DNA from 3 places in the Streptomyces sp. NPDC001339 genome. Region 2 is predicted to be linked to each of the others. Evidence: riboswitches for the same ligand, from Rfam matches in the RefSeq annotation. Region 2 holds a riboswitch; each other region holds the start of a gene.

Region 1 (9,632 bases), on a different contig from region 2:
TGCCGTGGTGCCGTTCTGTGCCGTCATCTAGAACTCCCCGGAGTGGTGAGTACGGGCGCGCTCCAGAGCCAGCAGGGCGCCGGCGCACACCACCATCAAGAGGGTCGAAAGGGCCATCGCCTGGCCGTAGTTGAGCTCGCCGGCCCGCCCGAGCAGCCGTGCCACGGCCACGGGGAGTGTCGGACGGTCGGGCCGGGCGAGGAAGACCGTCGCGCCGAACTCGCCGAGCGAGACGGCGAAGGCGAAACCGGCCGCGATCAGCACGGCCCGGCGCACGATCGGCAGATCCACCTCGCGCCACACCCGCCACGGCGAGGCGCCGAGTACGGCGGCGGCCTCGCGCAGCCGCCCGTCGACGGCCCGCAGGACCGGCAGCATCGTCCGGACCACGAAGGGCACCCCCACCAGCGCCTGGGCGAGCGGGACCAGCCACCACGAGGCGCGCAGGTCCAGCGGCGGCTCGTCGAGGGTGATCAGGAAGCCGAAGCCGACGGTGACCGCGGAGACGCCGAGGGGCAGCATCAGCAGGGCGTCGAAGCCGCGGACGAGCCGGCCGGCCGCTCCCCCGTCCGGGCGGGTGCGGACGGTCAGCGCGGCGGCGGCCAGTCCGCCCACCACCAGCGCGATCGCGGTGGCGGCCGCCCCGTAGGCGAGGGAGTTCCCGACGGCGTCCAGGGGGGCGACGGCGAAGGTGCTGTCGGAGTTCGCGGCGGAGCCGAGTGAGGTGTAGAAGACCGCGCTGTGGCCGTCCGGGCCGGCGAACGACCGTTCCACGAGCACGGCCAGCGGCGCGATCAGCAGCAGGGCGATGACCAGGAGCGTCCCCCACAGCAGCGCCCACTGGCCGCGGCCGCGCGGCCGGTGCGCGGTCCGTGCGGCGTCGACCAGCCGCAGCGCGGATTCCCTGCGGCGCACGGTCCAGGCGTGCAGCGCCAGTACGCCCAGTACCGCCGCGAACTGGATCAGGGTGAGGACCGCGGCGGCCGGCAGGTCCAGGAAGTCCGCGGTCTGCCGGTAGATCTCCACCTCGAGTGTGGAGAAGGCGGGGCCGCCGAGGATCTGCACCACCCCGAAGGAGGTGAAGGTGAAGAGGAAGACCATCAGGGCGGCGGCGGCGACGGCCGGTCCCAGGGCGGGCAGGGTCACCCGCCGCCAGGCCGTGAACCATCCGGCGCCCAGCACCCGCGCGGCCTCTTCCTGCCGTGGGTCGAGCTGCGCCCACAGCCCGCCGACGGTGCGTACCACCACCGCGTAGTTGAAGAAGACGTGCGCCAGCAGGATCGCCCATACCGAGGTGTCCAGGCGCACGCCCCACAGGTCGTCGAGGAGTCCGCCCCGCCCGGCCAGCGCCAGGAAGGCGGAACCGACGACGACGGTCGGCAGCACGAACGGGACCGCCACGACCGCCCGCAGCAGCTGTTTGCCGGGGAAGTCGAAGCGGGCGAAGACATACGCGCCGGGCAGGGCGATCAGCAGGGTCAGCGCGGTCGAGGCGGCGGCCTGCCAGAAGGTGAACCACAGCACATGCGCGATGTCCGGGTCGCCGAGCACCGCCCCGAACCGGCCGAGCTGCCACTGCCCGCCGTCCTTGAGCCCCCGTCCGACGATCGCGCCGACCGGATAGCCGAAGAACAGCGCGAAGAACGCGAGCGGCACCGCCATCAGGCCGAGCCGCACCGCCGTGGTCCGCAGGGCCCCCCGGCGCCGGGGGGCGGCTACGTCCGTTGCTTCCGTTGCTTCCGTTGTTTCCGTCACTTCAGTACGAGCGAGGACCACTGCTTGATCCACCGTTCACGGTTCTTGGTGATCGTCTCGGGGGCCAGGGTCATCGGCTTGTCGATCGTCGCGCCGTACCTGGTGAACAGCTCCGGCACCTTGGCGTCCCGGCGTGCCGGGTTGACGAACATCTGGAGCGGCACGTCCTCCTGGAACCGCCGGCTCAGGAGGAAGTCCAGCAGCGCCTTGCCGCCCTTCTCGTTCTTCGCGCCCCGCAGGAGCCCGCCGAACTCGATCTGCCGGAAGCAGGTGCCGGTCGCGACGCCGACGGGGGACTCCTTGGGTGCGGGCTTCTTGCCGAGGACCTCGACGGGCGGGCTGGAGGCGTAGGAGACGACCAGGGGCTTGTCGCCCTTGCCCTTGCCGGCGGCGGAGCCCGAGAACCGCTCGTTGTAGGCCTGCTCCCAGCCGTCGACGACCTCGACGCCGTTGGCCCTGAGCTTCTTCCAGTAGTCCGGCCAGCCGTCGTTGCCATAGGCGGCGACGGTGGCGAGCTGGAAGGCGAGACCCGGTGAGGAGGTCGCGGCGTTCTCGGTGACGAGCAGCCCCTTGTACTGCGGCTTGAGGAGATCGTCGAAGCTCTTCGGCGGCGCGATGCCGTGCCGGGTGAAGTACTCGCGGTCGTAGTTGACGCAGATGTCGCCGTAGTCGAGGGGGGTGACGCGGTTCTGGTCCTGGTCGAGCCGCAGCGCTTCGGGGACGTCGTCCAGCCCCTTGGCTTTGTAGGGGGTGAACAGGCCGGCGCTCAGACCACGGGAGAGGAGGGTGTTGTCGATACCGAAGAGGACGTCGCCCTGCGGGTTCCCCTTGGTCAGGATCGCCTGGTTGACGGCCTTGCCGGCGTCGCCGCCCTTGAGGACCTTCACCTTGTAGCCGCTCTCCTTCTCGAAGGCGGCGAGGACGGACTTGGAGGCATTGAACGAGTCATGGCTGACGAGGGTGACGGTCTTGGCGTTCGTGCTCTCCCCGCCCGTGCCGCCGCATCCGGCGAGCGCGGTCATACCGACCGCGGCGGCGACGGCTGTCGCGGTGATCCTGCTGGTGGTGCTCACTGATGTCCTCCTGGCTGGCCAGGAAGAGACGCGGCCCCGCCTGGTGTCCGCGGCTCACGGCATCCGTACGCCCGGGGACGTACGGATACGGAGGGGACTCCGGGCAGGGCGCAACAGCATGAGTTGACGACCGAACTTCCTACCCGGAATGACCCGGGCGAGGTTCAAGGGTCTGCGGGCACCGTAGGGCTACGACGACTCTACGACGCTTCCGCACTCTCAGCGCTGTGGCGCTCCCCTGTCGGAATGTGCGTTTCGGAATGTGCGTGTGTTCGACCACACCGTACCAGCGGGTGGTCAGCGCTCCGAGGCGGCCAGCTGCCCGCAGGCGCCGTCGATCTCCTGACCACGGGTGTCACGGACGGTCACCGGCACCCCGTGCGCCTCGATGGCCCGCACGAACGCCCGCTCGTCCTCGGGGCGCGAGGCGGTCCACTTCGACCCCGGGGTGGGGTTCAGCGGAATGAGGTTCACATGGACGCGGTTGCCCTTGAGCAGCCGTCCCAGCAGGTCACCGCGCCACGCCTGGTCGTTGATGTCCCGGATCAGGGCGTACTCGACCGAGATGCGCCGCCCGGACTTCTCGGCGTACTCCCAGGCCGCGTCCAGTACCTCGCGCACTTTCCAGCGCGTGTTGACGGGCACGAGGGTGTCGCGCAGTTCGTCGTCCGGTGCGTGCAGCGAGACCGCGAGCCGGCACTTGAAGCCCTCGTCCGCGAACCGTCGCATCGCCGGGACGAGGCCGACCGTGGAGACCGTGATGCCCCGCTGGGACAGTCCCAGTCCGTCCGGTTCGGGGTCGGTGAGCCGCCGGATCGCGCCGACGACCCTGTTGTAGTTGGCGAGCGGCTCGCCCATCCCCATGAAGACGATGTTGGACAGCCGCGCCGGACCGCCCGGCACCTCGCCGTCGCGCAGCGCTCGCATCCCGTCGACGATCTGGTGGACGATCTCCGCGGTGGACAGGTTGCGGTCCAGCCCCGCCTGCCCTGTGGCGCAGAACGGGCAGTTCATACCGCAGCCGGCCTGCGAGGAGATGCACATGGTGACCCGGTCCGGGTAGCGCATCAGCACCGACTCGACGAGCGTGCCGTCGTGCAGCTTCCACAGGGTCTTGCGGGTGGTGTCGTCGTCGCACGAGATGTGGCGTACGACGCTCATCAGGTCCGGCAGCAGTTCGCTCGCCAGCTTTTCGCGCGCCGCCGCCGGGATGTCGGTCCACTGCGCCGGGTCGTGTGCGTAACGGGCGAAGTAGTGCTGCGAGAGCTGCTTGGCGCGGAACGGCTTCTCGCCGATCGCGGCCACCGCCTCGCGGCGTTCGGCGGGGCTGAGGTCGGCGAGGTGCCGAGGGGGCTTCTTGGCGCCGCGCGGGGCGACGAACGTCAGCACACCGGGTTCGGGCGGTGCCATGGGCGGAACTCCTCGTTGCGACGGGGGCGGATGATCTCCGCTGTCGCGGAGCCGGGGGCAGGGCGATGCCGGAACCCGGAGATCTCGCAGGTCAGGGCCGTCCGCGCGGTGGCGGGGCCGGAAAAGGGCCCGCTGCCGACGGCGACGGGCCCTTCCAGGGTACCTGGGGCCGTTCAGCCCGCCCCCACGAAGATCACAAACAACAGCCACACCACCGGGGCCGTCGGCAGCAGGGAATCCAGCCTGTCCATGATCCCGCCATGGCCGGGCAGCAGGGTGCCCATGTCCTTGATGCCCAGATCGCGCTTGATCATGGATTCGCCGAGATCGCCGAGGGTGGCGCTGGTCGCGACCGCGAGGCCGAGCAGCAGACCCTGCCACCACGCGCCATCGGTGATCAGGAACTCCATGCACGGCGCGCCGACGGCCATCGCGAAGAGCACCGCGCCGACGAGCCCCTCGCGGGTCTTGCCGGGGCTGATCCGCGGCGCGAGCTTGTGCTTGCCGAACCGCCAGCCGACCGCGTACGCGCCGGTGTCGCTGACGACCGTCAGCAGCAGGAACATGAACACCCGCCACGGCCCGTCGTCGGCGGCCAGCATCATCGCCACGAAGGTCGCCAGGAACGGCACGTAGAACGCCGAGAAGACGCCGGCGGTGACGTCCCGCAGATAGTTCTCCGGGGCCTCGGTCATCCGCCACACCAGGACGGCGAGTGCGGTGAGCGCCATCGCCACCCAGGCGCCCTCGGCGCCGCGTACATATCCGGCGATCACCATGGCGGTGCCGCCGACCGCGAGCGGCACCAGCGGAACCCGGATGTCCTTGCGCTCCGCCAGCCGCGAGGTCAGCTCCCACAGCCCGACGACGACGGCGATCGCGATCACGCCGATGAAGACGGGCTTGTAGACGAAGAGCGAGGCGAGGATGACCACGCCGAGCCCGACACCGACCCCTATCGCGGCCCGCAGATTGCGGCCCGCGCTCTTCTTCTGGGGCTTCGCTGCGTCCGCCGGACGGTCGGACCCGGGGAAAGAGGTGGGCATGGGCTCCTGCGGCTCTTCATCGCGGAACAGGGGGCCGCTCCGTCGAGCAGCCCCCCGGTCGTCCGGGCGGTCCCGGTCATCCCGGATGTCCCGATGTTCCCGGTCGTCGTCCTGGTGTCCGCCTGGCTCGGGCACGATGGGCATGGGCCGAGTCTGCGCCGCACCGCCCCAGTCGTGCACGGGACCCGCCGAGGCGGGCGGCGCCACCCCGCGAAGCGAGGAGGCCGGTCCATGGTCGGGCGGTCCCCATCGACCGGCACCGGCCGAGGCCCCCCAGGATGACTTGTTCATCAGACCTCGAGGAGCTCGGATTCCTTGTGCTTGAGCAGCTCGTCGACCTGCGCGACGTACTTCGCGGTGGTGTCGTCGAGCTCCTTCTCGGCCCGGCGGACCTCGTCCTCGCCGGACTCCTTGTCCTTGACGAGCTTGTCGAGGGCGTCCTTGGCCTTGCGGCGGATGCTGCGGATCGAGACCTTCGAGTCCTCGGCCTTGTTCTTGGCCACCTTGATGAACTCCCGGCGGCGCTCCTCGGTGAGCTCGGGGAAGTTCACGCGGATGATGCTGCCGTCGTTGCTCGGGTTGACGCCGAGGTCGGAGTCGCGGATCGCCTGCTCGATGTTGCGCAGCGCGCTCTTGTCGAACGGCGTCACCACGGCCATCCGCGGTTCCGGAACCGAGAACGATGCCAGCTGGTTGATCGGCGTCATCGCGCCGTAGTAGTCCGCCACGATCTTGTTGAACATCGCCGGGTGCGCACGTCCGGTGCGAATCGCGGCGAAGTCCTCCTTGGCGACCACGACGGCCTTCTCCATCTTCTCCTCGGCCTCGAGGAGGATCTCTTCGATCACCACTTGCTCCTGGTCTTTTCGGTAAGAAGCAGAGCCTCGCCCCTGCCGCGCGTGTACCTGCACGGTGTCCGACCGGCAGGCCGTTGTCCATCCCCTGCCGAGGTCATCCCCCGGCCGGGGCTGCCGCCCGTACGGGCCGATGCCCGTACGGAATCACGGCAGTTGGGGCCGTCAGGCCCGGGTGCTCTGATCGCTGACGAGCGTGCCGATCTTCTCACCCTTCACCGCACGCGCGATGTTGCCCTCGGCGAGCAGTTCGAAGACGAGGATCGGGAGCTTGTTGTCCCGGCACAGGGTGATGGCGGTGGCATCGGCGACCTTCAGGTCGCGGGTGATGACCTCGCCGTATTCGAGAGCGTCGAACTTGACCGCGTCCGGGTTCTTCTTGGGGTCGGAGTCGTAGACCCCGTCCACGCCGTTCTTGCCCATCAGCATGGCCTCGGCGTCGATCTCCAGGGCGCGCTGGGCGGCGGTGGTGTCGGTGGAGAAGTACGGCATGCCCATACCGGCCCCGAAGATGACGACCCGGCCCTTCTCCAGGTGGCGCACCGCGCGCAGCGGAATGTACGGCTCCGCGACCTGTCCCATGGTGATCGCCGTCTGGACGCGGGAGTCGATGCCCTCCTTCTCCAGGAAGTCCTGGAGGGCCAGACAGTTCATGACCGTACCGAGCATGCCCATGTAGTCGGACCGGGCACGGTCCATGCCGCGCTGCTGGAGCTCGGCGCCGCGGAAGAAGTTGCCGCCGCCGATCACGATGGCGATCTGGTAGCCGTCGCGCACCACGGCGGCGATCTCCCGCGCCATCGCGTGCACGACGTCGGGGTCGACGCCCAGTCCGCCGCCGCCGGCGAACGCCTCGCCCGACAGCTTCAGCAGGAAGCGCCGACCGCCGCCGGTACCGGCGTGGTCCGTGTGCGCGTCGTCACCGTGATTCATTGAGCTCTCCTCGTGCACATACGAAGAAGGCCATTGCCGTGGGTCTGGTCCAGATCCCTGTGCGGCAATGGCCTCCTCGTCACATCTGCGGCCGGCCGTTGAGCGGCCGACTGCGTACGACCCTAGCGGGGTCGTAGGTCATTCGCTGCCTTCGCGGCAGGCTCAGGCGCCGACGCGGATGCGCGAGAAGCGCTTCAGCGTGACACCGGCTTCGTCCAGAACCTTCTGGACGGTCTTCTTGTTGTCCTTGGCGAACGGCTGCGCCAGCAGCGTGTTCTCCTTGAGGAAGCCCTTGACCCGGCCCTCGATGATCTTCGGAAGGGCAGCCTCGGGCTTGCCCTCCTCCTTCGCGGTGGCCTCGGCGACCCGGCGCTCGTTCTCGAGGACGTCGGCCGGGACCTCGTCCTCGGACAGGAACTTCGGACCGAACGCGGCGATGTGCTGCGCGATGTCCTTCGCGACCTCGGCGTTCTCCTTGTCCAGCTCGACCAGGACGCCGACCTGCGGCGGAAGGTCGGGCATGGTGCGGTGCATGTACGCCGCGACGAAACCGTCGGCGAACTGCGCGAAGCGGTTCAGGACGATCTTCTCGCCGAGGGTGGCGTTGGCCTCGTCCACGTACGCCTGGACGGTCTTGCCGGCCTCGATCTCGGAGGCGAGCAGCGCCTCCAGGTCGGCGGGACGGGTCGCGGCGGTGTGCGCGGCCAGCGCGTTGGCGACGGCCTGGAACTTCTCGCCCTTGGCGACGAAGTCCGTCTCGCACTTCAGCTCGACGAGCACGCCGGCGGAGTTGTCGTCGGCGATGACGGAGACGACGGCACCGTTCTCGGCGGTGCGGCTCTCGCGCTTGGCGACGCCCTTCTGGCCCTTGATGCGCAGCAGCTCGACGGCCTTCTCGACGTTGCCCTCGGCCTCGTCCAGCGCCTTCTTGCAGTCCAGCATGCCGGCGCCGGTGAGCTCGCGGAGCTTCTTGACGTCAGCGGCGGTGTAGTTCGCCATGTTCTGTGCTTCTCTTCCCGAATTCTCGAAGTCGAAAGATCTACGGGTGGACGGCGGGGGTGGCGCTCGTCGCGCCCTCCCCCGCCGTCGTCAACCGGTCCTGAGGTCAGGCCTGCTCGGCGTCAGCCGGCTTCTCGGCCTCGGCCTCGGCCTCGGCCTCAGCGGGCTTCTCCTCGGCCTTGGGGGCCTCGGCGTCGGCCTTCTTCTCGCCCTCGAGCAGGTCGCGCTCCCACTCGGCCAGCGGCTCGGCGGCAGCCTTGTCGCCGGGCTTCTGGTCGCCGGTGGCGGCGCCGGAGCGGGCGATGAGGCCCTCGGCGACGGCGTCGGCGATCACGCGGGTGAGCAGGGTGACGGAGCGGATCGCGTCGTCGTTGCCCGGGATCTTGTAGTCGACCTCGTCCGGGTCGCAGTTGGTGTCGAGGATCGCGACGACCGGGATGTTGAGCTTGCGCGCCTCACCGACGGCAATGTGCTCCTTCTTGGTGTCCACGATCCAGACGGCGCTGGGCACCTTCTGCATCTCGCGGATACCGCCCAGGGTCTTCTCCAGCTTGGCCTTCTCGCGGGAGAGGACCAGGAGCTCCTTCTTGGTGAGGCCGGAGGCGGCCACATCCTCGAAGTCGATCTGCTCGAGCTCCTTCAGGCGCTGCAGGCGCTTGTAGACGGTCGAGAAGTTGGTCAGCATGCCGCCGAGCCAGCGCTGGTTCACGTAGGGCATGCCCACGCGGGTGGCCTGCTCGGCGATGGCCTCCTGGGCCTGCTTCTTCGTGCCGACGAACATGACGGAGCCGCCGTGGGCGACGGTCTCCTTGACGAACTCGTAGGCGCGGTCGATGTACGACAGCGACTGGAGCAGGTCGATGATGTAGATGCCGTTGCGCTCGGTGAAGATGAAGCGCTTCATCTTCGGGTTCCAGCGGCGGGTCTGGTGCCCGAAGTGGACGCCGCTCTCCAGCAGCTCCCGCATCGTGACGACGGCCATGGCCGTACTCCTCGTTGTTCTCGGTTCCACTGCGGCCGGCCGGCCGCGGTGCCTGACGCCCCGACGCGCCTGCCGGGGATGACACCTTGCGGAGCCGTCCGAGGACCGAGGGGCGCGGCCGTCGTGCTGCCCGAACGGGACTGCTGCACTGACGGCGGGGCGTGCGAAGTCGACCCGGTGACCCGGATCGCCATCAGAAGTGTACGGGACTGCCGACGCGCCGGGCGACACGCACCATTTCGAGCCCCGGGAGAGTGAGCCCGGGCCCCCGGCCGGGTGACGCCGTTGTCCACAACCGCCCGCTTGTCCACAGCTTCGGACCAAGATCCCCGCGCCGCCGAGCATTCCGTCACTGTCGAGCCATGCGAAACGACACAGGACACACGGCGCGGCCCGCGGCGCGGCATGCGGCACGGCACACGACCCGGCATGCGGTGGAACCCCGCAGGGGACGCGACGTGCGGCACGGCATGGGGCAGCACACCGGGTACGACCTGCGGCACGGCATGCGGCACGGCATGCGTCAGCAGGACGCGCGACGTGGGCCGCAGCAGGACGCACGGCGTGGAGCGCCACACGA
Region 2 (9,632 bases):
GCCGGTCGCCAGATGCTCCAGCGGCACCGAGAAGTGCTCCGACAGCTCCGCCATCAGGCCCGTACACGCCAGGTCCGGGTAGCGATTGAACTCACCGGCGGCGGTCACCGCGCTCTCCAGGACCCCGGGCAGCGGCGGATACGGGTTCTCGTTGGAGGACAGCTTGTAGGTGACGGCCTCACCGGCGGGCGCCGGCTTGCCCGGCTTGTAGGTGGGAATGCCGTCCAGCGCAGCACGCAGCTTCGGGGTCTTCTCGCTCACCGCTGGTCCTCCTCGAACCGTCCCGCTCATCTCCAATACTGCACACCTTATGAGGATTCCCCCGTCCGACGGCAGCCCCAGTCGTCGCCGGTGCGGGCGCCGCACCCCACCCGCGCCCGGCCGCCCACCGCCCGGGCGGCGCTGCGCACGGCCTCCGGAGCGCGCCCCCCGGATGAGTGCGCGCCGGTGGCTCGCGCCGTGGCGCGCATCCCTCGTCAAGGTGACTTGAGACCTCTTTGAGACCTGAACCTGTCGGCAGGCAGAGGCGGCGAATATCCCCCTGAACTATCCACGCGATCACCAACTTTATTGACTTCACAGGCAATTGACGCATGATCACCTTGCAGAAACGTGCCTTCCTACAGCCGTCGGCCGAGCCCCGCGAATGGCCGTATTGAGCCCTACTATCGGCTCGCCATGACAGCAGCAGGGAAGCATCAGGTGAGCCGGTCGACCGGTCGCCGACTGGGACGGGCGGGCATCCGGGACGTGGCCGCCGCAGCCGGTGTGTCGATCACGACCGTCTCCGACGCGCTCAACGGCAAGGGCCGGCTTCCGGATGCCACCCGTAGCCATGTCCGCGAGGTGGCCGACCGGCTGGGCTACCGCCCGTCCGCGGCCGCCCGCACGCTCCGTACCGGCAAGTCGGGGCTCCTCGGCCTGACCGTGACCACGTACGGGGATGAACCTTTCACCTTCACCGAGTTCGCGTACTTCGCCGAGATGGCCAGAGCCGCCACCTCCGCCGCGCTGGCCCGCGGGTACGCCCTGGTCATCCTCCCCGCGACCTCCCGCCACGACGTGTGGTCCAACGTCGCGCTGGACGGCACCGTCGTGATCGATCCCGCGGACGGCGACCCCGTCGTCACCGAACTCGTCCGGCACGGCATCCCCGTCGTCTCCGACGGCCGCCCCGGAGGCACCCTGCCGGTCACCGGCTGGGTCGACAACGACCACGAGGCCGCCGTCCTCGGCCTGCTGGACCACCTCGCCGACGCCGGCGCCCGCCGTATCGGCCTGCTCACGGGCACCACCACCGACACCTACACCCGGCTGTCGACCACCGCCTATCTGCGCTGGTGCGAGCGGGTCGGCCAGGACCCGGTGTACGAGTCCTACCCGGCACATGACCCGTGCGCGGGCGCCGTCGCCGCCGACCGGCTGCTGGCCCGCCCGGACCGGCCGGACGCCGTCTACGGGCTCTTCGACCCCAACGGCACCGATCTGCTCGCCGCCGCCCGGCGCTACGGCCTGCGGGTACCGGAGGACCTGCTGCTGGTCTGCTGCAGCGAGTCCACGGTCTACGCGAACACCGAGCCATCCATCACCACCCTGTCGCTCAAGCCGCGCCGTATCGGCACCGCCGTCGTCCAGATCCTCATCGACGCCATCGAGGGGCTCGACAACGGGCGGCCCGTCGAACAGGTGATACCGACCGATCTGATCGTGCGGACCTCATCCCAGCGGCGCTCCCCCAGGACGACCGTCAGCCCGCCGCGGGGACCCGCCGGCGACTGAGCTTGCCGTCACACCCACGGACGTCACCCACGGACGTCACCTACGGACGGGCGTACCGGCCGACGCCGGGCGCCCCCCGTCTGCCGGGAAAAAACAGGGTGATCCCGGGAGAAAACAGCCGCGAATGCCGGGCCCCGCCGTATTGATCACCCCCGGGTGCGTCACAACCCGCGACCGGCATTCCTATGATGGGCGGACGACACCGCGGACCGCCGTCGACCAGGCACGGGTCCGAGAGGTGCACGGCGGCGCGACGGTGGAGGGGTCGATGACTCAGGGGGCCAGTCAGGGACCCATGGTGTGGACCATGGCGGGACAGACTCCGGAGTCCGCTCCGCTGCCCGGAACGCCCGCCGGCACATCCGGCGGTTCTCCCATCCCGCCCGTCGGCCCTCCGCTCCACGCGCCCGCCGAGCCCCCGCCCGCGCCGCCCATGTTCCCCCAGCTCTCCACTCGGTCCGAGCAGGGCGTCCCGCAAGCACCGGCCGAGGACTACACCCCGACCGCTCGTGACCTCCCCGTCGTCGACCCGGACCGTACGGACACCCTCATCGACCGCCCGGCCGTCGTCCCGGCCCCCGAAGCGGAACCCGACTCGCACGCGGCCGACGGACCGGGCCCGCTGTACGTCGTCGGCGATGTGCACGGCTACCACGACGAGCTGCGGGAGGCACTTGCCGCCGAGGGCCTGATCGACGCCGACGGCAACTGGGCGGCGGGCAACACCCGGCTCTGGTTCCTCGGCGACTTCACCGACCGCGGCCCGGACGGTATCGGCGTGATCGACCTGGTCATGCAGCTGTCCGCGCAGGCCGCGGCGGCCGGCGGCTACTGCAAGGCCCTGATGGGCAACCACGAGCTGCTGCTGCTGGGCGCCAAGCGGTTCGGCGACACCCCGGTCCAGTCCGGTGCCGGTACCGCCTCCTTCCAGGCCGCCTGGCTCCTCAACGGCGGCCAGAAGAACGACATGGACCGTCTGGAGGACCACCACCTCCAGTGGATGGCTCGGCTGGACGCCGTGATGGAGGAGGACGGGCATCTGCTCGTGCACTCCGACACGACCGCCTACCTCGACTACGGCGATTCCATCGAGGCCGTCAACGACACCGTGCACGAGGTCCTCACCCGCAGTGATGCCGACGAAGTCTGGGATCTCTTCCGCAAGTTCACCAAGCGTTTCGCCTTCCGTAACGAGGCCTCCGGCGCCCAGGCCGTCCGCGAGCTCCTGGACACATACGGCGGCGACCGCGTCGTCCATGGCCACAGCCCGATCCCGTATCTGCTGGGCGAGGTCGGCACGGAGGACGACGAGAGCGATGGCATCACGGTCGACGGTCCGCATGTCTACGCCGATGGTCTGGCCATCGCCATGGACGGCGGCATCACCATGGCCGGAAAGCTGCTGGTCGTTCAACTGCCCGTACCCGACTGAGCGTTCCGGGGACGGGTGTGGAGGCAGGCCGGCGGGTGGCCGGTCAGGTCGGAAACGGGAGGCGGCACGGGCGGAATCCGGTCGCGGCAGTACTCAATTTCCGCAAACTCTCTGTCACCCCATGCCGGAGGCGCTCTACCATCTGTCTATCCGTAGCAGGCTCTCCTCCGTTTCCGCCCACCGCCCGGCCCATGCCGGCCGTACGGCTCTACGGAGCATCGGGGGATGCACATGAACAGCGCTCCGCACCTGCTGAACGAGGACCGCGCGGAGTTCGCGCGGCTCCTTGATGAGGCGCTGCGTACCGCCGCACACCGCCCGGACGACCCCGGCGCCATCGCCGGAAAGCACCTCACCACCGAGCAGTTGCGCACGATGGCGCTCAACGCGACCACCGCCATCGCCGCCTGCGCCACGGCCGAATACCAGCGCTTCGTACAGCTGCGCGCCGCGTCGCGCGCGCCGGTGTCCGGGCCGTCCGGCACCGGCGCGCACGGCCCGGCACCGGACGAGGGGGCCGGCGAAGGACAGGGTCCGGCCACCGGACCCCCCGTGGCCGAGGCGGAGAACACCGGTGCCGGACTGGCTGCGATGGTCGGCGTCCTCGCCCCGGTCCTCGCCGGTATCGCCGCCGTGCTCTTTCTCCTCATCGGCTACGTCCTGCGCGTGATCAGCCCCGATGGCTCCCTGGCACAGTCGCTGATCAGCGTGGGCTGGACCTTCGCGGCTTTCGCCGCCGCCGGGGCACTCGTCGCGATGGGCGGCGTGCTCGTCACGGCGCTGCGCAACGGCTCGTCCGCGCAGAGCGCCGGAGCCGATGAGCGGGGCGAGGCGCTGGACGCCGCCCGCGAGGCCTGGCGGCACGCCCTCCTGGAACGGGGTCTGCTGCCCTTCCTCCGGGAGGCCCTGGCCGAGCCGGACGGCAACCGGCCCTCCGGTTCGGACGACGACCCCGTCCGCTACGTCCCGCGCCGCACCACGGCCCCCGAGAGCCGCATCCCCACCCTCGGCTACACCCGTCCCGAATTCACCAGTCCCGACCGCGGCTCATCGGCCTCCCGCCCGCACTACTCCAGCCCCGACTTCACCAGCCCGGACCACGGCGGGACGGACCACACCCCGGAATAGCCGCCCCGGGGAGGCCGTGCCGCAATGGCGGTCGGGCGAACCACTCGTCAGGCGAGGACGTCGCCGCGCCCCGGTTCGCGGTCGACCACGGAGACCTCGATCCTGCAAAGATGAGACCTGCTGAAAGCCTCACCGAGCAGTCCGCCGGTCACCAGTCCACCGAGGATGGGAGTATCGCCGCTCTGCTGCTGGGGGCCGCCGCCGGGGCACTCGGAGACATCGCCCGTATGACGGGGCGCGCTCTTCTTGGGTTCCGGGCGGGGCGGGTCCGCGGCCCATGCGCTGGTGGTCACGCAGCCGACCGCCAGCACGGCCGTGAGCACCGCCGCAGCATGTTTCTTCGTCAGCATCATCTCTACCTTTCCCGGTCGGGACAGCACGAACAGGGCGGTTCCGCACCGCCGACGGCTCTGTACCGCCGCCGGAAGGTCTTCCACCGCGCCGCCCGCGGAGACCGCGCCGGTCCCGGATTCCGCCCTTTCGGCCCATGACGAGGCGCCCTCGCTCTCCCCTCGCCGGAGCCCTCCATGCTCGCGGCGGACGACCGGAGCGGCGTCGCCGTCCGGCATCCGGCATCCGGCATCCGGCATCCGGCATCCGCTCAGGGTGACGTACCGGCCCGTGCCTCCACCGTGAGGTCGCGGGCCAGTACGTTCGCCGGGCTCAGTTCGCCAGCGGCAGGTACACCCGGTTGCCCGAGGCCGCGAACTCCTTGGACTTCTGGAGCATGCCGTCAGCGATCTCCTCGTCCGTGGCGCCGGACTCGTCACCGCCGAACTGCTCTGTGATGCTTCTGCTGATCTTCATCGAGCAGAACTTCGGACCGCACATCGAGCAGAAGTGGGCCGTCTTCGCCGGCTCCGCGGGGAGCGTCTCGTCGTGAAAGGCCCGAGCCGTGTCCGGGTCCAGGGCCAGGTTGAACTGGTCTTCCCAGCGGAACTCGAAGCGGGCGTCGGAGAGGGCGTCGTCCCATTCCTGGGCGCCGGCGTGGCCCTTGGCCAGGTCCGCCGCATGGGCCGCGATCTTGTAGGTGATGACGCCGGTCTTGACGTCGTCGCGGTCCGGGAGGCCCAGGTGCTCCTTGGGCGTGACGTAGCAGAGCATCGCCGTGCCCCACCAGGCGATCATCGCCGCGCCGATACCGGAGGTGATGTGGTCGTAGGCGGGCGCGATGTCGGTGGTCAGCGGGCCGAGCGTATAGAACGGGGCCTCTTCGCAGATCTCCTGCTGGAGGTCGATGTTTTCTTTGATCTTGTGCATCGGGACATGGCCCGGACCCTCGATCATGGTCTGTACACCGTGCCGCTTGGCGATGGTGTTCAGCTCGCCGAGCGTCTTCAACTCCGCGAACTGCGCCTCGTCGTTGGCGTCCGCGATGGAGCCGGGGCGCAGGCCGTCACCGAGCGAGTAGGTGACGTCGTACGCGGCGAGGATCTCGCAGAGCTCCTCGAAGTGGGTGTAGAGGAAAGACTCCTTGTGGTGCGCCAGGCACCAGGCAGCCATGATCGAGCCACCGCGGGAGACGATGCCGGTCTTGCGGCGGGCGGTCAGCGGTACGTACCGCAGGAGCACACCGGCGTGCACCGTCATGTAGTCGACGCCCTGTTCGGCCTGCTCGATGACGGTGTCCTTGTAGATCTCCCAGGTCAGCTCCTCGGCCTTGCCGTCGACCTTCTCCAGCGCCTGGTAGAGGGGGACGGTACCGATCGGGACGGGGGAGTTGCGCAGCACCCACTCGCGGGTGGTGTGGATGTTGCGGCCCGTGGAGAGGTCCATGACCGTGTCGGCGCCCCAGCGCGTCGCCCACGTCATCTTCTCCACCTCCTCCTCGATGGAGGAAGTGACCGCCGAATTCCCGATGTTGGCGTTCACTTTCACCAGGAAGTTCTTGCCGATGATCATCGGCTCGATCTCCGGGTGGTTGACGTTGGCCGGCAGCACCGCACGCCCGGCCGCGATCTCCTCGCGGACGAACTCCGGCGTGACGTTCTCGCGGAGTGCGACGTACTCCATCTCCGCAGTGATCTCGCCGCGCCGCGCATAGGCGAGCTGCGTGACCACAGCGCCGTCACGGCTGCGGCGCGGCTGGCGGGGGCGGCCGGGGAAGACCGCGTCGAGGTTCTTGAGCCCGCCGCGCGGTGAGGTGTGCTTGAGGCCGTCATCCTCCGGCCGCATGGGGCGGCCCGGGTACTCCTCGGTGTCGCCGCGGGCGATGATCCAGTTCTCCCTCAGCGGCGCGAGGCCACGCCGGACATCGGTTTCGATGGCGGGGTCGGTGTACGGCCCGGACGTGTCGTAGAGCGTCACGTCCTTGCCGTTGGTGAGGTGCACCCGCCGGACCGGGACCCTGAGATCCGGCCGCGATCCGGAGACATAGCCCTTGTGCCAGCCGATCCGCGGCTCGTTGCTGTCGCCGGCACCGTTGTCGTGTGTGGGCGTGCGTGCATCCTGCAGAGTCATAAAGACCCAACTCCCTACGCCGGCATTACCCGGTAACAGGTTCGGCGGTCGACGCAGCGGCTCCCATCCGTCGACGTTTCACGTGAAACATCGCTGGGATGGCGGTCAGCGCCCTCTCAGCCCGGTGCTCCGAGCTCCCGCGATTGCAAAGGTGCCACCACGGTAGCGGCCGCTGCGGCGGGGTGAACAGGGGGCCCCATGAAGTCTTGCGATGATCTCGCCGTGAGCCCTCACGAGTCGCACCACCACTCCGTCCCGCATTCCCACACACACGGGCACGGCCCGGCCACCCCTGTTTCCCGGCATCTGCGCAAGGTCATCGCGGCGGTGCTGATCCCGTTCGCGGCCGCGGTGGCGGTCGGACTGGTCGTGCTCTGGCCGGGCGGTGCACCGCCGCACAAACCGTCCGGCGTCGGCTTCGACCAACCGACGGAGCAGGCCAGGGTCGTCAAGGTGGTGGAGGTGAACTGCGCGGACGTCCACGCACAGCAGCCGTCCGAGCCGTCAGCGCCGCCCGGGCAGCACCCACCTGCCGGGCGAGCAGCCGAGGGCAAGCCCTGCCAGCAGGCGACGATCAAGGTCACCACGGGAGAGAACGCCGGACGGACCTTCCAGACGGTGGTGACGCCGGACGCCCTGCGGCGCTATACGACCGGGCAGGAGGTGGTGGTGGCGTACTCGCCCAAAGCGCCGAAGGAGCTGCAGTACTCGGTCACCGATGTCGACCGGACCCTTCCGATGTGGGTGCTGGCGGCGATCTTCGCTCTCGCGGTCGTGATCGTCGGCCGGCTGCGCGGAGTGCTCGCACTGGTGGCGCTGGCGGCCAGCTTCCTCGTGCTGACGCTGTTCATCCTCCCGGCGATCCTGCAGGGCTCCAATCCGCTGCTGGTGGCGGTCGTCGGGGGCAGCGCGATCATGCTGATCGCGCTGTACATGTGCCATGGGCTGACGGCCCGTACGTCGGTGGCGGTGCTCGGCACCCTGGCCTCGCTGCTGCTGATCGGGCTGCTCGGCTCGGTGTTCATCAACTGGGCACTGCTGACCGGCGAAACGGACGACACGACCAGCCTGGTACACGGCCTGTACCCGAACCTCGAGATCCGCGGCCTGCTGCTGGCGGGGATCATCATCGGGTCACTGGGCGTGCTCGACGATGTGACGGTGACCCAGACCGCCGCGGTGTGGGAGCTGATGGAGGCGGATCCGTCGGCCGGGCGGCGGGCGCTGTACGGAGCGGCGATGCGGATCGGCCGGGACCATATCGCGTCCGTGGTCAATACCCTTGTCCTGGCCTATGCGGGGGCCGCGCTGCCGTTGCTTTTGCTGTTCTCGATCGCACAGAGCAGCGTCGGTACCGTCGCCTCGAGTGAGGTGGTCGCGGAGGAGATCGTCCGCACGCTCGTGGGCAGCATCGGCCTGGTCGCCTCCGTCCCCCTGACGACGCTGCTGGCGACCCTGGTCGTCTCGGCGGACCGCAAGCGGCTTGGCGCGCCGGACGCGTCGGGAGGTACGGGAGCGGGGCCGGAGGCGAGAGCGGCGGGTGGCCGGTCGCGGCGGCGGGGCGGGCGCGGCCGACGGCGCAAGAGGTGAGGCGTACGGACCCCACAGCAGACGGCGGAAGTACCCGGGTACGGGGCATGACGGGCGTACCCGGGTAGGTCAAGCACGACCGGCGCACCCGGGGCGGCCCAAGAGGGAGCGGTGCGGCAGGAGGCGGGGTCAGCCGGCGGGGTCAGCCGGCGGGGTCAGCCGGCGGGTGCCTCTGTGAGGATCCGGTCGAGGACGGCCTCGAGCATGTCGCAGACCTCCTCCTTGCCCAGCGGTACGAGCCGGTCCGTGCGGTCCAGGAACGCCACCAGCGGCGCCGCGCTGACCCGGAACAGGGCGCGCTCGATGCCCACTTGAAGGCTGATGAGGACATCGCTGAGGTGCTCGGGGGAGGCCGGTTCGACGCGCACATCGCCCTCACCAGACGGCCGACTCAGCCCGTCGAGGAGCAGCTCACGTCCGAACGCCCAGGTCACTGGCGCATCGCCGGGCAGATCGAAGGTGAGCCGGACCGCGTACGGATCGGCGCTGTCGAAGTCCAGCTGCACCGGAATCCGGAACGCGAGCTCATCCGAGACGACGAAGCTCATGATCACTTCTGCCTGAACTGTGTCGGTCATCTACTACTGCCCCGCACTCGATCGGAGATGGCCGGGAAACATCCCCCATAGCCCTGTGGACGCCATCGTCTGCCACAGGCAGAAAGATCACAAGGAGTGAGTTTTCAGATACTGATAGAGAAGCCGAGCGTCGTTAGTATCACCTCCGTCATTTTGCGTAGTCACTCCGTAACGGATCGCAATCGGTGCAGTTCATGGGCGCGAAGGGGTACCGTCGACGTCGCGGCCGCCGCCCCGACCTGGAGGGGGACCGCCGAACACGCCGTTCCCCAGGGCATATTCCTGATACTCGACGGCCACCTGACCGCGACGGACCGTATCCACGCGGTGCAGCAGATCCCCCGCGCTACGCGTGGAGATGGGTGCCATGGACTGGATGGCGCGCCGCGCGCGACGCTCCTCTTCCTTGATGCCTCGTCAATCCGCGCGACCAGACACTGCCCGATCGCATGAGCGTGCGCCGCGGTACGAAAGTCGGCCTGCTTCTCCACCGACGGCCGCTCCGGCTCATCGGTGACCGCCCAGGGAGCACCGATGCGCAGCCATCGCCTCGAGCTGCTGGCTCCAGCAGCCGGAGTGCCACCACCCCGGCCGATCACGGTGGGGCAAGAGGCGGCTTCACCATTCGCCGTTGCCAACGCCCGCCGCTCCGCACTTCGGTTCCG
Region 3 (9,632 bases), on a different contig from region 2:
TGCTGGAGAGCCACGCGCTGGCGTACGGCTTCGACCCGCGCAGCGCCCCGGCGAGCGCCACGGTCCTGCCGTACATGGAGCAGACCTTCGGGAGCTGGTACGTCCGCGGCGGTATGCGGGCGCTGGCCGACGCGCTGTACGAGCGCTGCCTGGCCCGGAAGGTCGAGTTCGGCTTCGGTGCCGAGGTGACCGGGATCGTCGAGAAGGACGGCCGGGCGGCGGGCGTCGAACTGGCCGACGGCCGGGTCCATGAGGCGGAGTTCGTGGTCGCGGGGGTGGATCCGGCCCGGCTGCCGGCGCTCCTCGCGGGGCGGCAGCCGTACGGGGATGACGATGTGCGGCCGCAGGACGGGCCGGGCCAGGGGGCGGCGGGACGGCTCACGGTCTGTCTGGCGCTGCGCGGGGCCCGGGAGCCGGGTGCGGCGCATCGGACCATCGTCCATGCGGCGGACCGCGCGGCGGAGCTGGCGGGCGTGTTCGGGGACGGCCCCGGCCCACGGACGCCGTGCGCACGGCCGACGGTGACGGTGCTGCGCCCTGATGACCCCACCACCCGGCCCGACGAGGGCCATGAGGCCGTGACGCTGACCGCGACGGTGGCGCCGCACGGCCCGGTGGACTGGCGGAACACCGCCGCTGCCGAGGCGGCGGCGGGGCGGCTGGCCGAGGTCGCCGAGGCGGCCGTTCCGGGGCTGCGGGAACGGGTGCTGTGGCGGGCGGTCCTGCCGCCCGTGGACGGCGGTCCGGTGCCGGGTCCGGCGCTGGCGGGCCAGGACGGCCGCTTCCTGCGGCCCGGCAACCGCACGCGCATACCGGGGCTCTACGCGGTCGGCGGCCGGTCGCATCCGGGTGGCGGGCCGGCGCACGCGGGGATGTCCGGCACCCTGGTCGCGGGCCTGATCGTGAACGGTGACGACTGGCACGGCTCCACGTAGGTCAGCCCGCCCCGCACAGGGCGGCGGCCCGGCTCAGTAGCGGTACTGCTGCCCGTCGTAGCCCTGCTGCTGGTACGGCGGGTAGGGCGGCTGCTCGGGCGGGAGTTCACCATCGCGCTGCTGGGGGACATAGGGCCCGCCGGGCGGCGTCTCCCCGTATCCCGGGCCCGGGCCCGGGCTCTGGCCGAGCGGCCCGCCCTGGATGTCGTAGGGCTGCGCTCCGTAGGGCGCCTGGGCGTACGGGTCCGCGTACGGGTCCGGCTGGGCGTACGGATCCGGCTGGGCGTAGGGGCCCTGCTGCGCGTAGGCGTCGTACGGCGCGGCGTGCTGCTGGGTGCCGGTGTACGGGTCGGCGCAGGCCGACTGCTGGTCCCGGCCGTCGCCGTACGCCGCGTAGGGGTCGGCGTAAGCGTCCTGGCCGGCCGCGGCCCGGCCGTAACTCCCCCCGTAGGCATAGCCGTTACCGTCGCTGCCGACGCCGACGCCTGTGCTGTCCGCGGTACTGCCGGCGGTGCTGCCGTAGCCGTCATGGCCCGGATAGCCGGTCTGCGGGCTGCGGGCGTCGGCGCTGTATATGCCGTACTGGCCGGTCTCGTCGGGCAGTGGCTCCGGGGCGTAGACGGCGGTGGCGTCGGCCCGCGCGGGGGCGGTCCCGCTCGCGGTGGACAGTGCGTCGTAGGGCGGCATGGGAAAGGCCTGGGTGGCGAAGACGCTCTGGTCCTGCGGGTCCTGGTACGGGTCCTGGCCGCCGTAGGCACCGCCCGGCTGCTGGTCGCCGGGCTGGTGGCCGTAGGCGCCCTGACCGGCGTAGATGCCCTGGTCGCGGAAGCCACCGCCCTCGTCGTTCCCGAAGCCGCCGTCGTTCCGGAAGCCGCCGTCGTTCCGGAAGCCTCCGGTGCTCTCGAAGGTGTCCTGGCCGGCGGTGTCCTGCCCGAAAGCGTCCCGGCTGAAAGCTTCCTGCCCGAAAGCATCCCGGCTGAAAGCGTCTTGGCTGAAAGCGTCCTGGCCGCCCCCGTCGAGGCCCTGACCGGAGGCGCCAGCGGGCGCTTCGCCGGCCGCTACCGGCTCGACCTCGGACACCCGGAGGGTCGGTTCGGCGGCGGGCGGGCCGGACGGCCGGGCCCGGCGGCGCCGGCTCTCACCGGGTTTGCCGCCCAGGGCCCAGCCGGTGGTGAAGCCTCGCTTGAAGGAGAGCGTCACCAGGGTCTGGCCGGTGGCGAAGGCGATCAGGCCCACCCCGATCACGATCACCGAGGCGATGACGACACCGACGACCACACCGAGGAACCCGGTGAAGGCGAGCAGCCGCCAGCGCAGCCGGGCCTTGTACTGGAGCAGTACCTCCCCCAGCAGCCACAGGGCGACCAGGCCGAACGCGATATAGAGGATCGTCCAGCCCATATCCGCCCCTACTTCCGCGCTTCCGCCGCTCGCCGGCCAACCGTGATCAGGACCGCTGATGCAGGCCCAGATTCTTGTAGATCTCCAGGGTCGCCGTGGAGTGGTTCAGGGTAATGAAGTGCAACCCGGGAACGTCCTCGGCCATCAAACGCGCACACAGTTCTGTGGCGTACTCGATACCAATGGAGCGTACCGCCGCCGGATCGTCCTTGACGGCGAGGATCCGCTCGGCCAGCTCGGGCGGGAATGCGGCGTTGCTGAGCTGCGCGAACCGCTCGATCTGGCGCACGTTGGTGACCGGCATGATCTCCGGAATGATCGGTGTCGGGCAACCCGCGGCCCGGACCCGGTCCCGCAGCCGGAAGTAGTCCTCCGGGTAGAAGAACATCTGGGTGATCGCGAAGTCCGCACCGGCCCGGCACTTGTTGACGAAGTGGGCCACATCGGTGTCCCAGTCCGTCGAGCGCGGGTGCATCTCGGGGAAGGCGGCGACCCCGACGCAGAAGTCACCGGACTCCTTGATCAGCTCGACCAGGTCGGCGGCGTAGCCGAGGCCTTCGGGGTGTTTGACCCATTCGCCCATGGGGTCGCCGGGCGGGTCGCCGCGCAGCGCGAGCATATTGCGGATCCCGGCGTCGGCGTACTGGCCGATGATGTTGCGCAGTTCCGCTGTGGAGTGGTTGACCGCGGTCAGATGGGCGACCGGGGTGAGGGTGGTGTCGGTGGCGATGCGCTCGGTGGCGCGTACCGTGCCGTCACGGGAGGTGCCGCCGGCGCCGTACGTCACGGAGACGAAGGTCGGCGCGACGGCCTCGATCCGGCGAATGGCGTTCCACAGGGTCCGCTCACCCTTCTCGGTCTTCGGGGCGGCGAACTCGAATGAGTAGGACTGCTTGCCTGAGGCGAGCAGTTCGCGCACCGTGTGCGCGCGATCAGTCCTGGTGGAAGCTGTACCTAGGGCCATACCGGCAGGTTAACCAGCGGCCGGACACACACCAACCGTGTTCGACGTAATGCCTGGTTGGTCCGTTTCCCGTCCACGGATTGGACACCCCCCGGCACACGGGCCCGTCACCAGGCCAAACCCCTCTTCAGGGGCAGACGGCCATGCGGTGCGGCTGGCGCAGACGGCCATGCAGTGCGGCACGGTTCGGTGCAATACCGGGCGCAGTGCGGTACTAGGCATTACTAGGCGTTACTAGGCGTTCCAGGTGCGGATGCGCCGGGACAGGGCGGCGGCCGCGGCGCCCGGGTCGTCGGCTTCGGTGAGGGCGCGGACCACCACGACGCGGCGGGCACCGGCCTCCAGCACCTCGTCCAGATTGCCGGCGTCGATACCGCCGATGGCGAACCACGGGCGTTCGGAAGCGCGCTTCGCGGCGTAGCGGACCAGGTCGAGGCCGGGAGCGTGACGGCCCGGTTTGGTGGGCGTGGGCCAGCACGGGCCGGTGCAGAAGTAGTCCACTCCGGTGGCGGCGATCGCGGCGTCCACCTCGGCCTCGGCGTGGGTGGAGCGGCCTATGAGGACGTCCGGGCCGAGGAGGGCGCGGGCGGCCGGGACCGGCAGATCGCCCTGCCCGAGGTGCAGCACATCGCTGCCGATGGCGTGGGCGACGTCCGCGCGGTCGTTCACCGCGAGCAGGGTGCCGTGCCGGCGGCAGGCGTCCGCGAACACTTCCAGGTGCCTGAGCTCCTCGCCGGCCTCCATGCCCTTGTCGCGCAGCTGGACGATGTCCACGCCCGAGGAGAGCACCGCGTCCAGGAACTCCGGGAGGTCGCCCTGGGCCGTTCGCGCGTCCGTGCAGAGGTAGAGGCGGGCGTCGGACAGGGCCTGGCGTGCGGTGGTCATCGGGTGGAGTCCCCCCAGGTCGGGGGTGTACGGACCGGGCCTTCCGGTCCGTACACCCCTCGGATGTGGTCAAGCGTGGGTGGCGGTGCGGTCGCGGTCCTGAGTGCGCCGCACCGGGCGGGTCACACGGCGAGCGCCTGGGCCCGGCGCTTCACCTCCGTGCCGCGATTCTCGCGCAGCGCCTGCGCCGGGGTCCCGGGCAGGGTCTCATCCGCGGTGAACAGCCACTCCAGCATCTCCTCGTCGGTGAAGCCGTCGTCCTTGAGGAGCGTGAGGGTACCGACGAGGCCCTTGACCACCTTGTCGTCCTTGATGAAATCGGCGGGCACATGGAGCGCCCGGTTCTCGCCGCGGCGCACCGCGATGAGCTGGCCCTCCTTGACCAGCTGCCGCACGCGGGTCACCTCGACGCCGAGCCTCTCGGCGATGTCGGGGAGGGTGAGCCAGGCGGGGACGAGTCCATCGATCTTTGCGTCAATCTCGGTCACGGGACAAGCCTGCCACCTCGCACTGACAGTCGGTAGCCGGGCATCGCCATCAGGGGCGGTGGGCACCCCGGAGAGTGACGGCACCCCGCGGCGCGCCCGCCGCTACCAGGCGGCTACCGGACGCGCCGGACGGCTGCTGAACGGCCTCCTGCGGACGGCCTCCTGACGTCTACTGAACGGCGGCCTTCAGTGGTACGGCCGCGTTCGCCGCCCGCTCCCGGTCGAGGAGCGCGCCCCGCTCGATGAGCTTGCGGCCCTGGGCGAGGTCCCGCGGCCGCCCCACCGCCAGCAGCGCGACCAACCGTCCGCCCGCCCGTCGCCCGCCACCACCCCGATCCGACTGCGCTTCGCGCAGGCCCCCTTCGCTTCGGAGCCAGAGCACCGACCAGGCGGCGGTGTCCGGGTCGCCGCGCCGGACGAGTTCGTCGGCGTCACCGTGGTGGCCCGCGTACTGCACGAACCGGCCGAACTGCTCGGACCAGAAGTACGGCACCGGGTCGTAGACCACTCCCCCGGCCTCGCCCCGGGTGAGGCTCTCGGCAACTGCCCGGGGGCCCTGCAGGGCGTTGTCCCAGTGGTGGACCAGCAGGCGGGTGCCGTAACGGGCGGACGGGAAGGAAGCGCAGTCGCCGACCGCGTAGACATCGGCCACGGAGGTGCGCAGCCGCTCGTCGGCGAGCACGGAGCCGTCCTCGGGCGAGAGCTCCACGCCGGAGCCGGCCAGCCAGGCGGTGGCGGGCCGGGCGCCGATCCCGACGACCACGGCGTCGGCGGGCAGCGTGGTGCCGTCCGCGAGGGTGACCGCCCCGGTGGTGACGGAGGCGACCCGGGCCCCGGTGCGCAGCTCGGCTCCGGCGTCCGCGTACCAGGAGGTCATCCGGTCGGCGACCTCGGCGGGCAGCGCGCCGGCCAGCGGGCGGTCGGCGGCCTCGACGACGGTGACCGCGCAGCCGGTCTCGCGTGCCGCGGTGGCGAACTCGGCGCCGATCCAGCCGGCCCCGACGACCACGATGCGGCGCCGGGCGGCGAGCACCGGCCGCAGCCGCTCGGCGTCGTCGAGGGTGCGGAGCAGGTGGACGCCGGGCAGGCCCGCGCTGCCGGGCAGGGCGATCGGTTCGGCGCCGGTCGCGATCACCGCGTGGTCGTAGCGGACCGGGCCCTCGGTCGTCTCGACCCGGTGGTCGTCCGGCACCAGGGCGGTCACCCGGCAGCCGAGGCGGAGGTCGATGCCGAGCCCTGCGAAGTCCACGTCGAACGCGGAGCCGTCGGCCTTGCCCAGCAGCACCGACTTGGACAGCGGGGGCCGGTCGTAGGGCTGGTGGGGCTCGTCGCCGAACAGGGTGATCGCACCGCGCCAGCCCTGTTCGCGCAGGGCGACCGCGGTCTGCACACCCGCGATTCCGGCGCCGACGATCACCACCCGCGGCGGCTGGTCCGGGGACGGAGAGGACACGCTCCGCCCACTGCTCCGCTCGCCGCCCTGCCCGCTGCTCTGGTCGCTGTGTTGCTCGCTGCTCTGCTCGCTCACCCGATCACTCTAGGCCGGTGCGCCGAGCCGCTCACGTGGCACACAAGGAGATCTCTGACACACCGTCACTCTCCGTGTGCGGGGCGCGGAACCGTACCCCGCACGCCGGGGCGCCAGCACGCGCACCCGTACGTCGCCTTACGGCGCCTCGCACCCCCGTACTAGGGTGACGGGCACACGCACTCGCGGGAGCCCGGACGTACCGGGCTGAGAGGGAGGCTGGCCGGCCTCCGACCGTACGAACCTGATCCGGGTCATGCCGGCGAAGGGAGGGGCTGAACGCCCATGCATCCACCTGTACCTGAACCTGTACCCGTACCTGCTGTACCTGCCGTCACACCGTCTGCCGCACCCCCGCCCTCCGCTACCGGGCACCCCGATGTGCTCGTCATCGGGGGCGGCCTCATCGGCCTGGTCACCGCCTGGCGGGCGGCCGGCCGCGGACTGACCGTCGCACTGGCCGACCCCGCGCCCGGGGGCGGCGCGACCCATGTCGCGGCCGGGATGCTGGCCGCGGTCACCGAGCTCCACTACGGCGAGCAGACCCTGCTGGGCCTCAACCTCGCCTCGGCACGCCGCTACCCCCGGTTCGCCGAGGAGCTGGAGGAGGCGAGCGGGCAGCGGATCGGCTACCGGCGATGCGGCACCCTGGCCGTCGCGCTGGACGCCGACGACCGCGCCCACCTGCGCGAACTGCACGCCCTCCAGGTCCGCTCGGTCCTGGACTCGCAGTGGCTCACCGGCCGCGAGTGCCGCCGTCTGGAGCCGATGCTGGCCCCCGGCGTACGCGGCGGCCTGCGGGTCGACGGCGACCACCAGGCCGATCCGCGGCGGCTGGCGAGCGCCCTGCTGGCGGCCTGTGAGCGGGCCGGGGTGGTCTTCCACCGGAGCCCGGCCGAACGGCTGACGATCGACGGCGGCCGCGCCTCGGGCGCCCGGCTCGCCGACGGCACGCGGGTACCGGCCGGGCAGACCGTACTGGCCGCGGGGAGCCACAGCGGCCGGCTGGCCGGGGTACCCGAGGAGCTGCTGCCACCGGTGCGGCCGGTCAAGGGCCAGGTGCTGCGGCTGCGGCTGCCGGACGTGCCTCCCGGTTCCCCCGCCTTCCTGTCGCGCACCGTACGGGCCGTCGTCCGCGGCAACCCCGTCTACCTGGTGCCGAGGGAGAACGGCGAACTGGTCGTCGGGGCCACCAGCGAGGAGCTGGGCTGGGACACCACCGTCACCGCCGGCGGGGTCTACGAGCTGCTGCGGGACGCCCATGAGCTGGTCCCCGGCATCACCGAGCTGCCGCTCGTGGAGAGCTGCGCCGGGCTGCGCCCCGCCTCCCCCGACAACGCCCCGCTCCTCGGGCCGACCGAACTGCCCGGCCTCCACCTGGCCACCGGCCACTTCCGCAACGGTGTGCTGCTGACGCCGGTCACCGGTGAGGTGATGGCCGAGGTGCTGACCACCGGGAGCCTGCCCGAGGAGGCCCGTCCCTTCACCCCCGCGCGCTTCTCGCCCGCGTCCACGTCCCCCACACCCGAACCGCACGGGGGAACCCCCGTCACCGCTCCGGGGACCGAGCGCCCCCGCTTCCTGGAGGAGCAGTCCGTATGAGTCAGGGAAGTTCCCCCGCCCCCGCCCTGTCGGTGTCCGTCAACGGAGAGGCCCGGGAGATCCCCGGCGGGCTCACCCTCGACCGGCTCGTCGCGACCCTGTCCACGGCGCCCTCCGGGGTGGCCGCGGCGGTCAACGACGTCGTCGTACCGCGCACCCGGTGGTCCGCCACCCCACTCGGCGACGGCGACCGCGTCGAGGTGCTGACCGCGGTCCAGGGAGGCTGATCCACCGATATGTCCGATACGGCACTCTCCCGGGGAACGGCCTCCACGCCCTCCGGGCCCTCCGCAGCCTCCGCGCCTTCCACAGCCTCGGCGGCCTCGGCGGCCTCCGACACTCTCACCCTCGCCGACACGGTCTTCGGCTCCCGTCTGATCATGGGAACCGGTGGCGCGCCCAGCCTCGACGTCCTGGAGCGTGCGCTGATCGCCTCCGGCACGGAGCTGACGACGGTCGCCATGCGGCGGCTGGATCCGACCGTACGGGGCTCGGTGCTGTCCGTACTGGAACGGCACAAGATCCAGGTACTGCCCAACACCGCGGGCTGCTTCACGGCGGGCGAGGCGGTGCTCACCGCCCGGCTCGCCCGGGAGGCGCTCGGCACGGACTGGGTCAAGCTGGAGGTCGTCGCCGACGAGCACACCCTGCTGCCCGATCCGGTCGAGCTGCTGGACGCCGCCGAGACCCTGGTGGACGACGGTTTCACCGTCCTGCCCTATACGAACGACGATCCGGTGCTGGCCCGCAAGCTGGAGGACGTGGGCTGCGCCGCGATCATGCCGCTGGGCTCACCGATCGGCTCCGGCCTGGGCATCCGTAATCCGCACAACTTCCAGCTGATCACCGAACGGGCCGGCGTCCCGGTCATCCTGGACGCCGGCGCGGGCACCGCCTCGGACGCCGCCCTCGCCATGGAGCTCGGCTGCGCGGCGGTGATGCTGGCGTCCGCGGTGACCCGCGCGCAGGAACCGGAACTGATGGCCGCCGCGATGCGCCACGCGGTGACGGCCGGCCGCCTGGCACACCGGGCGGGGCGGATCCCCCGCCGCCATTTCGCGCTGGCGTCGTCGCCGACGGAGGGGGTGGCGGACCTCGACCCCGAGAGGCCTGCCTTTTAGCGCCTGCCTTCACGCCCGGCCGCCCTCCGCAGGCGGTGCCACCTCGGGCGCTACGGCACACCGACGACCTACGAAGAGACTCCCCTAGACTCCCCTTCCGTGGATACGACGCTCCGAGACCCCCTCGTAGGCCAGCTGCTCGACGGCCGGTACCGCGTCCAGGCGCGCATCGCCGCGGGCGGTATGGCCACGGTCTACCGGGCCGTGGACACCCGTCTCGACCGTGTGCTCGCGCTGAAGGTGATGCACCCGGACCTCGCCAAGGACGGGGCGTTCGTGGAGCGCTTCATCCGGGAGGCGAAGTCGGTCGCGCGGCTGTCGCACCCGAATGTGGTGGGCGTCTTCGACCAGGGCACGGACGGGACGTACGTCTACCTGGCGATGGAGTACGTCGCCGGCTGCACGCTCCGCGACGTACTGCGCGAGCGGGGCGCCCTGCGGCCGCGGGTCGCGCTGGACATCCTGGAGCCGATACTGGCCGCTTTGGGCGCCGCGCACCGCGCGGGGCTGGTGCACCGAGACATGAAGCCGGAGAACGTCCTGATCGGCGACGACGGCCGGGTCAAGGTCGCCGACTTCGGCCTGGTGCGCGCGGTGGACACGAACACCACCGCGACGACCGGCTCCGTCCTGGGGACGGTCTCGTATCTGGCGCCCGAGCAGCTGGAGCACGGCACCGCGGACGCCCGGGTCGACGTCTACGCCTGT

Evidence for each region. Region 2 has a riboswitch for thiamine pyrophosphate ahead of thiC (phosphomethylpyrimidine synthase ThiC). Riboswitches for the same ligand answer to the same signal wherever they lie in the genome.
Region 1: it holds a riboswitch for thiamine pyrophosphate, as region 2 does, so the genes downstream of both, ACFY12_RS00435 (thiamine ABC transporter substrate binding subunit) here and thiC (phosphomethylpyrimidine synthase ThiC) in region 2, are expected to answer to the same signal.
Region 3: it holds a riboswitch for thiamine pyrophosphate, as region 2 does, so the genes downstream of both, thiO (glycine oxidase ThiO) here and thiC (phosphomethylpyrimidine synthase ThiC) in region 2, are expected to answer to the same signal.

Annotation. Positions count from the first base shown of each region.
Region 1 covers NZ_JBIAWT010000001.1:107,484-117,115, forward strand. The annotation lists gene ACFY12_RS00425 (ABC transporter ATP-binding protein) at 1-27, opposite strand, end outside; gene ACFY12_RS00430 (ABC transporter permease) at 28-1,677, opposite strand; gene ACFY12_RS00435 (thiamine ABC transporter substrate binding subunit) at 1,752-2,828, opposite strand; TPP riboswitch at 2,947-3,078, opposite strand; gene rlmN (23S rRNA (adenine(2503)-C(2))-methyltransferase RlmN) at 3,126-4,238, opposite strand; gene ACFY12_RS00445 (phosphatidate cytidylyltransferase) at 4,412-5,575, opposite strand; gene frr (ribosome recycling factor) at 5,575-6,132, opposite strand; gene pyrH (UMP kinase) at 6,304-7,071, opposite strand; gene tsf (translation elongation factor Ts) at 7,234-8,070, opposite strand; gene rpsB (30S ribosomal protein S2) at 8,177-9,052, opposite strand.
Region 2 covers NZ_JBIAWT010000004.1:500,736-510,367, reverse strand. The annotation lists gene hisC (histidinol-phosphate transaminase) at 1-261, opposite strand, end outside; gene ACFY12_RS14480 (LacI family DNA-binding transcriptional regulator) at 679-1,779, shown strand; gene ACFY12_RS14475 (metallophosphoesterase) at 2,087-3,211, shown strand; gene ACFY12_RS14470 (hypothetical protein) at 3,437-4,339, shown strand; gene ACFY12_RS14465 (hypothetical protein) at 4,387-4,929, opposite strand; gene thiC (phosphomethylpyrimidine synthase ThiC) at 5,003-6,799, opposite strand; TPP riboswitch at 6,794-6,950, opposite strand; gene ACFY12_RS14455 (YibE/F family protein) at 6,998-8,389, shown strand; gene ACFY12_RS14450 (SsgA family sporulation/cell division regulator) at 8,545-8,967, opposite strand.
Region 3 covers NZ_JBIAWT010000007.1:321,057-330,688, reverse strand. The annotation lists gene ACFY12_RS22375 (phytoene desaturase family protein) at 1-935, shown strand, start outside; gene ACFY12_RS22370 (hypothetical protein) at 969-2,336, opposite strand; gene metF (methylenetetrahydrofolate reductase [NAD(P)H]) at 2,383-3,300, opposite strand; gene thiE (thiamine phosphate synthase) at 3,535-4,185, opposite strand; gene ACFY12_RS22355 (Rv2175c family DNA-binding protein) at 4,308-4,673, opposite strand; gene ACFY12_RS22350 (NAD(P)/FAD-dependent oxidoreductase) at 4,843-6,093, opposite strand; TPP riboswitch at 6,377-6,489, shown strand; gene thiO (glycine oxidase ThiO) at 6,583-7,803, shown strand; gene thiS (sulfur carrier protein ThiS) at 7,800-8,030, shown strand; gene ACFY12_RS22335 (thiazole synthase) at 8,040-8,924, shown strand; gene pknB (Stk1 family PASTA domain-containing Ser/Thr kinase) at 9,024-9,632, shown strand, end outside.